One region of the Paenibacillus sp. PDC88 genome, then DNA from elsewhere that is predicted to be linked to it. Evidence: riboswitches for the same ligand, from Rfam matches in the RefSeq annotation. Region 1 holds a riboswitch; the other holds the start of a gene.
What was found. A riboswitch is a leader RNA that binds a small molecule or an ion and turns the genes downstream of it on or off. The one in region 1 is predicted to bind thiamine pyrophosphate.

Region 1 (5,099 bases):
CCCATTGCATAATTTGAGGAGTAACAAGACCGATGACCCCGACCTTGAGCGTGTGCTCCTTACCTGACTCATCCGTTACTTTCTTCTCAATAATCTCATACGGTTTATAATAATTCACATCATTGCTCTCATCCTTATCGCCGTCATCCTTGTAGATGTTAGCATTCACATAAGGGAAGTCTGCCCCTTTTAGCACCTGATCAAAAAACTCCAGTCCATAGTTGAACTCATGATTCCCAGGAGTTGCCGCATCATAATCAAGCAGATTCATTGCTTTATATACCGGATGGACCTCGTCCCCCTTCAGCGGCTTAACCTTGGCTACATAATCACCCAGCGGCGTGCCTTGAATGAGATCCCCATTGTCAAACAGCATGCTGTTCTTCGCTTCACCGCGTGCTTGCTTGATCAGCGTTGCCGTTCTTGCCAGACCATAGGTCTCAATAGCTTTATCCGTATAGTAATCATAGTCTATCAAGTTGGCATGAATATCTGTCGTTTCGAGAATACGAAGCTTAACCTTCGCGGCTTCCTCTGCGGAGACCGGTTGTCCTGGAATGGCAAAGAGCTGAAACAACAGGGCTGCCGTTGTCATCCCTGCCAATAATGTATTTCTCTTCTTCAAATGTACCCCTCCTGTATTAGGTCCTTCTTTACCCTTGCCACAGTTGCTGTTATCAAGCCTGACGACTGGAAGAAATAAACTGCTAAATGATATTTTATACCAATAATTAGATGTGTTAAAGAGAGAAGTTTTTGATCAGTGCACAATATTTATACTTATTTTTATGAAAAACACACAAAAATGACTTTATCCTACAACGAGTAAGTAATGTAATTTGACATCACGATGTCGGTTATTTATGTAATTTGTCCCTGTACCCCTATCCATCCTGAGTCATCATCAAACAAAAAGAAAAGCAAGAGAAGCTCCATACCGCCTCCCTTGCTCTTCCATCAATACTCATGGTTCTCTGCTGTTTAATGATCGCTGATCATACGACTCACCAGATTACGCTTCCCATACCTGCAATTCCTGACCCTTGCCCGTATACTCAATCCGTTTAGGCGTGATATCCAGGATGACGTAATTGGGATCATCAGGTCCTGTGAACCATTTTTCCATATTGTTATTCCACAGCTGCTTACGGAGTTCACCATTACGGCTCACTTCTGCTGTACCTTCGATCTCCAGCAGATCCTTCGTTCCACCTGATTCGTAGCCGAGCAGCAGGCTGACATTCGGATTATCCTCCAGTTCCTCTACTTTGTGGGTACAACGGTTGGTCGCCATATAAATGCTCAGACCGTCATTATAGACAGCCATATATCTCGCTTTCGGCTTACCGCCCTCCACCGTTGCAAGCGAGCAATACGGATTGTCCTCAATAGCTTGTATAATATGTTGTTCCAGATCTGTTTTATTCATCGCACTTCAGGTCTCCTTTCAAAAATACACTCTATTATTAGTGTACCCTGCTCCTGAAAGTTGAACCCATGGATTATATAAGTAAAATCTATTGAACAGGAAGGAGTCTCTCTCGATTTCCCATGTAAGGACGGAGCGCCTTCGGTATATAAATGCTGCCATCCTCCTGCTGGTGATTCTCGAGAAGTGGAATCAGGATTCTTGGCGAGGCCACGGCCGTGTTGTTCAATGTATGGCAATACCTCAGATGACCTTCGTTATCCCGATAGCGGATATTAGAGCGGCGTGCCTGAAAATCATGCAGGTTCGACGACGAATGCGTCTCCCCATAGCTGACCCGGCTAGGCATCCAGGTTTCAATATCGTACTGTTTATATGTCTTTTGCGACATATCGCCTGTGCACACTGCCACGACCTGGTATGGAAGCTCCAGCGCCTGAAGCAGCTCTTCTGCGTAGCCCGTTATTTCCTGGAGCACCTGCTCCGACACCTCCGGATCAGCCTCTGTTAGTACGACCATCTCTACTTTGGCAAACTGGTGCACCCGATAGAGCCCGCGCACATCACGTCCTGCAGAGCCTACTTCGCTCCGGAAGCTTGTCGATACGGCCGCAAGCCGAACGGGTGCTGCCACATCAATGACCTCCCCTGCATAATACGAGATGAGCGGAACCTCTGAAGTACCGATCAGAAATTTGTCCTCTCCTGCAAGCTCATAAGTCTGGTCTCGACCAGTTGGAAAAAATCCTGTGTTCTCCAGCGCCTCTTCCCGGACCATGATCGGCACCTCCATCGGCACGAAGCCGTGCTTCATCACGATATCCAGCGCAAGCTGCTGAACGGCGCGATGCAGCAGGACTCCGTCTCCCTTTAAATAGTAGCTGCGCGAGCCGCCAACCTTGACGCCACGTGGAGCATCAATGAGCTCATGGAGCTCTCCAAGTTCCATATGGTCCTTGATCGGGAACAGAGGATCACTGACCTCTCCGACCTGTCTTACAATGACATTATCCTTATCGCTCTGTCCTCTAGGCGTGTCAGGAGATACCATATTCGGGACGAGCAGCCGCAGCGCATTATAACGTTCCGTCACTTCGGCTAGCCTTGCTTCTGCTTTTTCAATCTGCCCATTCAACTGCCGCACTTCTTCACGGGCCGCTGCTGCCTCCTCCCGATTCCCCTCTCTCATCAGCTGTCCTATTCTCTCCGAATCCATATTTCGCTGTTGCCGGAGCTTCTCCACTTCCGTAATCAGCTCTCGACGTACATCATCACACGTCAGCAGCTCGTCTATAGATACGTCTATCTTCTTCCAATCCGCTGCTTCCTGAACCTGTACAGCATGGTCCCTTATCCATTTCATATCCAGCATTGTCGTCACCCCTAAGTTAATTTGGTCAAGCTAAAAAAAGCATAGAGCGCCCTCATCCGTTGGGACGAGGAGCGCTCTATGCTCGCGGTGCCACCCAATTTATTGAAGCAGACCTCATGCGGTCAGCATTAGGTTCCACTTCAATCACTTTGGTTCCGCGATAACGGGCGGTGCCGATTAACTTAGGGGAAGGCTAGCGCCTTCCCTTGGCGAGAATACCTCCGAGTTGGATGCTCTTCACAGGCATTTTTTCACGTTTTCAATTAAAGGTATTATAATTTAGACATTTCCATATGACAATGATTTTATTCTTGATTATGCTGTACTTTCCAGCCAAGGAGGGCTATAATTAGCTTCTGAAATGTCCTAAACTTCATATTCAACCTCAAGGGGTGCTGGGTTAGCCGGCTGAGATAGTATCCGTGAAAGCGTGTTAGATACGTACCCTTTAAACCTGATCTGGGTAATGCCAGCGTAGGAATGGAGAGAATTCGAGTGTGCTGTTCTATTTTACTGACAGCCCTTAGCCCTTACGTCTGCATGCGTCCCTTATCCGGGACGCTTTTTTTATTATGGTCGCAAGAATGCCATTGCACTCTATCCGATCTCCCTTATCAGTATGGCTGTCAAGGAAGCCTCAATTGAAATTATAGGAGTTATTATGGAAATTTCGTCAAGAATAGGGGTAATTGAAAAGGAGAGAGAAACGTGTACAAAAAGTTAGGAATGTTGTTGCTGGCGGTACTCATGATGATCATCACTGCCTGCGGCAATAGCGGCACATCGAATGAGGAATCTGGTGCAGGCGCGGAGGAGCCGGCAGCGAGCGATAGCCTCCGCGACATCAAGGTCGTCCTGGACTGGACGCCAAATACGAATCATACCGGCTTATATGCTGCAGTAAGTCAAGGCTTCTACGAGGAAGAAGGTCTGAATGTCGAGATTATTCAGCCCGGCCAGGCCGGTGCAGATACGATGGTCGCTTCCGGAGAGGTGCCTTTTGGCGTAAGCTATCAGGAAGGGGTCACCCAAGCACGGACACAAGGCGTGCCGATCGTATCCATTGCTGCTGTCATTCAGCATAATACTTCCGGCTTTGCAGCTCCTGCTGACCGTAATATTGAATCTCCGAAGGACTTCGAGGGTAAAACCTATGGAGGATGGGGCAACCCAATTGACTCAGCGGTTCTTGATACAATTATGGGTCTCGAAGGTGCGGATGTAAGCAAAGTGAACAATATAAACATGGGGGATGCAGATTTCTTCACCGCAACGAAGCGAGACATCGATTTTGCCTGGATCTTCTACGCCTGGACGGGTATTGAAGCCGAGCTTCGCGGGGAACCGATCGATATGTTCTACGTTAAAGACTATTCCGAGAAGCTGGATTACTATACACCTGTACTTATTACGAATGAGGCAACCATTGACGAGGATCCGGAGCTGGTCAAAGCCTTCATGCGCGCAACGACCAAAGGCTATGAATATACAATTGATCATCCGGAGGAAGCCGCGGCGATACTTAGCGAGGCCGTGCCTGACCTCGATAAAGAGCTTGTGCTTGAGAGTCAGAAATGGCTCAGTCCGAAATATCAGGATGATGCCGCTCGCTGGGGCGAGCAAAAAGCAGAGGTATGGCAGAACTATTCCGACTGGATGGTTGAGCACGAGCTGCTGGACCAGCCACTGGATGTCGAGAAAGCTTTTACGAATGAATTTCTGCCACAACAATAATTACTGAAGAAAGCGTTGGTGACCCATATGGCTCAAACATTGCTAAGTATTCAAGTCATTCCGAAGACACCGAATGGAGAAGATTCGATCCCTTATGTAGACCGTGCCATTGAAGTGATACAGCAATCCGGGGTGAAATATCAGGTCCATCCCCTTGAAACGACGCTGGAGGGCGAGCTTCCTGAGCTGCTCCAAATTGTGCAGAGAGTTCATGAGGTACTCGTTGAGGCTGGCAGCCCGAGCATTATTTCACAAATCAAGATTGCCCATTACCCAAGCGGAATCAGCATGGAAGGACTAACGGAGAAGTATCCATCATGAAGCGTGTTGTAAGAAGTGTGCTGCCGCCTGTCGCGGCGGTCATTCTCTTTTTGGCGGTATGGCAAATAGCCGTGCCGCTTTTTCACATTGAGAAGTGGATTCTGCCAAGTCCTGTTGATATTACCCGTGAAGCAGCTGCACAGGCTGCAAGTCTTACTGAACATACTTGGGCGACTGTACAGCTCACCCTGCTCGGCTTCGGCATTGGTGCTGCCATTGGTCTTCTGACAGCCATGGTGCTGC
Region 2 (5,099 bases), on a different contig from region 1:
ACGGACTCGATCTGCTGAGCTACAAAGGGAACCGGCAAAGAATGCACACCTTGTACGCCAAGGGTATTTTGGGCAGTAACTGAGGTGAGTGCCGACATACCGTAGACATCCAGCTCCTGAAAGGTTTTGATATCGGCTTGAATTCCAGCACCGCCTCCGCTGTCTGAGCCTGCAATGGTAAGCGCCTTAGGTATATTCATCGACTATGCCTCCTCCTGAATAAACAGCTCGTTCATGTCGGTAAGTTCAACATACTTCTCAAATACAGACGGCTCAAGCTTGGACAGCTCATCCAAGAATGCAATCTGGAAGCTGCCGGCCCCCTTCTGCTCGGTCTTCTGCCCCGCGAGGCTTGCCGCCGCTCCATAAAACCCAAGACCTGCGGCCCCTGCTTCCAATACCGAGTCATGAACGGCAAGAAAGGCACCGATGACCGAGGTTAAGAGACAGCCTGTCCCTGTGACACGTGTAAGTAAAGGATGGCCGGATTTAATAATAAATCCTGTATCTCCATTCGTAATGACGTCTTCTGGACCAGATACGACGACGGTTGTTCCGAGTGTTCGGGCTGCACGCACCGCCATTTGTGCTCGATCTATGACCTCAGATTGACCCGCGTCTACACCTTTTACGGTCATCCCTTCCCCGATTAAATGGCTGATTTCTCCTGCATTGCCTCTAATGAGCGCGATCTCTACTTCCCGAAGAAGCCGAAGTGCCGCATCTGTCCGATAAGGTGTAGCTCCCGCTCCGACCGGATCCAAGAGAACAGGTACACCGTATACATTTGCCGCCTTGCCTGCTGCAATCATCGTATGGACTAGGTCTGTGGTAAGTGTCCCGATATTGAGCACCAGTGCACGGGCATGCTGAACCATATCAGCCACTTCCTCCTCCGCATAGGCCATGACCGGGGAAGCGCCAAGAGCTAGCAAGCCGTTCGCCGTAAAATTCGTAACGACCGTATTCGTTATGTTATGGATCAAGGGTTGTTCTTCGTGGATACGAGTGATAAGAGATGATAGTTCAAGTTCAACATTAGACATTGGGATCGAGTCCTTTCTTTTTGGAAGGTACACAGGAGCCGATCTTGGAACTGAGAGGGGTGTCGCAAAACTAAAAAAACGCATGCGAAAGCATGCGTCATCGTCATGTTCGCTCCCTACGCTGGCATTATCCATGGCAGGTTCAACCGGTCAACAACAGATTAGTTGTACTCTCAGCTTGCTTCCGCAGGCTCCCGTATCTATATAATTATTAAAATTGCTCGTGCCTCTTCATTGTATAGTACATCTTCCCAACATTCAATTTGTTGACTTTCGCTGCCCTGTAGCATATGATACAAAGTAACTCATCCAAAAAGGAGAGATTTTTGATGTCGGTGATCGTTCTTAACTAATCAAATTTCATACAGAGGCTTGATCTATTGCTTCATCGCCTGAAATTGCGATGTTTATTTTTTAATGCGCATTTACATGTGTACGCTATAGATGCCTCATGAAATCAGTTAAGAACAGCGGATAACTAAACTCTCTATGAACATGAGTGATGTACAATTGACTTGTGAACTCATCCGCGCTGTTTTTGCAGCGCGGTTTTTTTGTACCCGTAAAACCATCGATTTACAGAGATCTATGCTCTGTAGTCAACAAATTATGGATGGCGGGGCACCATTCACAGGTTGATATTTATGGCTTGGCAGCATCCTTTGCCGATCCATAAGCTAACTCATGCATACAGACGTAAGAACGAACCCTACTGTTCGCTTCTTGCGTCTTTTTTTGTTTTATCCGCTTCAACGTCATTCATTAATACAAAAAAAAAGGAGCAATAACCCATGAATCATCAAAGCATGCAAAGACTCGAATACAGTACTGTCAAAGAACAACTGCGATCTTACGCGGTATCCTACCTTGGAGAACGGCAGATCGATTCACTGACTCCCATGACCCGTCTAACCCAGATTCGTCAGGCACTGGCTGAAACAGAGGAAGCACTGGGATTGATCCGGCACGGAGCAAGCGTCCCACTTCCTTCATTGTCAGGAATCGAAAATATTATGAATCTGCTGGGCACAGGCTATCTATTTACGGAACAGGATTTCATGCATCTCCTGCAATTTCTGCGAAGCTGCACCCAGCTTATGAAGTACATGCAGTCTAAGAGAGAGATTGCCCCGAATATAAGTGCCTATGCAGGCTCTATGTACACCCTGGATTCCCTCCGTGAAGAGGTGGAACGCTGTATTTACTTAGGCCGGATTACCGATCATGCCAGCAAAGAACTGCTCAAGACGAGAAAACAGGCTCAGGTCATCGAGGAACGGCTGAAAAAAAAGCTGGATACCCTTCTGTCCAAGCACCGTTCTATTCTGCAGGACCAGCTCATAACAAAACGCGGGGACCGCTACTGCCTGCCTGTCCAGAAGGAATTCCGCAAGCAGATCAGAGGAACGGTTCACGGCGAATCCGCCAGTGGCCAAACGGTATTTATCGAGCCGGACGAGATCGCCAGTCTTCAGATGGAGCTCAGCCTGCATCGTGCAGCGGAACAGCGGGAGGAGATGAAGATACTCAGTGAATTGACGCGTTTAGCAGACCAAGCTGAATATGAGCTGCGTGTGAATACGGATACAGTAGGCATATACGACTTTTTGTTCGCCAAAGCACGTTATGCCCTCTCCTATCAGGGACGGTCGGTTCACCTCGTTGATCATGGGGTCATTCGATTAAGGTCCGCACGGCATCCGCTCGTGAACAATATGGTTCCGCTCGATTTCCACATTGGTGATGCATTCAAGTCCTTGATTATTACAGGTCCCAATACCGGCGGCAAAACCTTATGTCTTAAGACCATTGGGCTGCTAACACTCATGGCCCAGTCCGGTCTACTCGTTCCTGTCGGAGAAGACAGTCAGCTGAGCGTATTTGAGCAAGTCGCCGTCGATATCGGGGATGGTCAGAGCATTGAGCATCAGCTGAGCACGTTCTCTGCCCACATCAAGAACATTATCGAAATTCTAAAGATCGCGGACCCTTCCACGCTTATTCTTATTGACGAAATGGCGTCGGGTACAGATCCTGGGGAAGGAACCGGATTGTCTATCGCTCTGCTCGAAGAGATGCATAGAAGGCAGGCGACGGTCGTGGCAACGACTCATTTTTCGGAGATCAAAAATTTCGCAGCGTCGGCTGACGGATTTGAGAATGCCCGCATGGAATTTGATACAGAATCTTTGAAGCCGTTATATCGGCTGACGATCGGGGAAGCAGGGAACAGCTATGCTTATGCCATTGCCCTGAAGCTCGGGATTCCGCCTTATATCATTGAGCGTTCCAAACAGATCTCTGCCACATCATTGACAGCAATTGCAGATTCTTCAGGAGAACCGAAAGCCGCTGATAACGAAGAGAAGCATAACACCATGCATTGCAATACAAATTCTCATGAACCAATACCAGACCATACAAAACGGGTAGATAACGATCGCCGAGAGTCACGAGCCGCCCATGGCAAAAGAGCTGAGCCAAGTGATATGGAAGCACAGCCGGTCCGGCCGCTGGAGGTGGGTGACAGGGTTCACATCCCTTATATGCAGGAAGGAGGAATTATTGTCGAAGCAGAGGATGCAAGAGGCAAGCTTACCGTACTTGTACGAGGTAAAAAGCTGAAAATTGCCAAGCAGCGAGTGAAGCTGCACATTGCAGGCAAGGAACTATATCCGGACGACTATGATTTTGACGTTGTATCCCAGACCAAGGAGAATCGAAAAAAACGAAAACAAATGTCCAAGAAGCATGTTCCGGGTCTCACCATTGAAATGCCAAGAGATGAGTCTTAAGTGTGCCATTGAATAAGTGATATGATGCAAATGAATAAACAAAGATGGACGGGGAATGTCTCTTCCTCGTCCATCTTTAATATTTCCATAAAAAAATACTTTACTTCACAGTTAAGCACATATTATTATGGTCAAGCTGCTTTGTTCGGGTATTGCATATATTTACATATTACTGGGGGAAGAATATTCTGGAATTTCTAGCGTTCATGCTTTTTTCATCACTCGAGACATTTGCACTTTTCATCCTTATTATTATGTTATTCAAGATTAATCCTGCCCATTATGCCAAGCGAGCCCTATTTGTCCTTATGCTCGTTAATTTACAGAGCTACTTTCTGCAGAGTGAGCTGGATGTCGCTAATCTGGTGCCGGTTATTACCATTATCATTTTGACCCTATTCTTCACCGTTGTGGTAAAAATTCCTTTGCTGCCTTCGGCCTTCCGCACTATATTAGTGACAGTCCTGTACGGTGCTATCAAGAGTCTCTTATTGATCATCCTTTACGGAGATACAGATGTATTGGAGCAGAGTGTTCGCAGCGGTTATCTGTTACAAAGCTACAGCAGCGCTGTGCTGTTGATCATATCCTGGCTTATGTATAAATACAACTTCGGATTCAGCTATCCATATGATAAACTTAAGCTTAAATTTGAATATGCTATTGTTACTGCTCTAATGCTCATATTCTTGATTCTGATCTCTTACATCCTCTATATGAATCAGATCTGGCTTAATATTTTGTTTTTTGCCTTGAACCTAGCTTGCTTTTTGTTCTTTGAAATTCAAGAACGCAATTCAAGCAGATCACATTCATCATAGAATCTAACGCTTTGCATCCATAATCAACAATGACCCTATCATAAAGCAGGTGAAATATGTCTTCATCCTCTATTGAAATCAATCCGCTCCTCTGCCCTTTGTGCCACAAGTCTAATGAGTGTGCCTATGCAGCCGGGAAGCCTTACACGGAATGCTGGTGTATGAGTCGGTCTGTTCCACAGGAACTGCTGTCACGTATTCCGGACGAGCAGAGACGCAAGGCATGTGTGTGTGAAGCCTGTGTAATTGCGTTTCATGCCAGGGGAACGGATAAAGCCTGAACCCCTTGGCCTATCTGAAATTGCATTCAATGAATTATTTTGGTTACAACCTTTGCGGCAAGTAAACGTTATATTGAATATATACTTAAACTTTCTGGGAGGTTATCATGACGAAGACGCAAGTAATGAGAACACACTCACCATCTAAAGTCAAAA

Region 2: another riboswitch for thiamine pyrophosphate. It lies ahead of thiM (hydroxyethylthiazole kinase); the one in region 1 lies ahead of BLW49_RS17345 (ABC transporter substrate-binding protein).

The regions. Positions count from the first base shown of each region.
Region 1 is NZ_FNNT01000005.1:324,858-329,956, forward strand. It holds gene BLW49_RS17330 (bifunctional 2',3'-cyclic-nucleotide 2'-phosphodiesterase/3'-nucleotidase) at 1-625, opposite strand, end outside; gene BLW49_RS17335 (pyridoxamine 5'-phosphate oxidase family protein) at 1,013-1,429, opposite strand; gene serS (serine--tRNA ligase) at 1,518-2,801, opposite strand; TPP riboswitch at 3,180-3,299, shown strand; gene BLW49_RS17345 (ABC transporter substrate-binding protein) at 3,528-4,535, shown strand; gene BLW49_RS17350 (thiamine-binding protein) at 4,563-4,856, shown strand; gene BLW49_RS17355 (ABC transporter permease) at 4,853-5,099, shown strand, end outside.
Region 2 is NZ_FNNT01000004.1:86,875-91,973, reverse strand. It holds gene thiD (bifunctional hydroxymethylpyrimidine kinase/phosphomethylpyrimidine kinase) at 1-200, opposite strand, end outside; gene thiM (hydroxyethylthiazole kinase) at 204-1,046, opposite strand; TPP riboswitch at 1,144-1,254, opposite strand; gene BLW49_RS13740 (endonuclease MutS2) at 1,838-3,841, shown strand; gene BLW49_RS13735 (hypothetical protein) at 4,048-4,662, shown strand; gene BLW49_RS13730 (cysteine-rich CWC family protein) at 4,719-4,943, shown strand; gene BLW49_RS13725 (hypothetical protein) at 5,051-5,099, shown strand, end outside.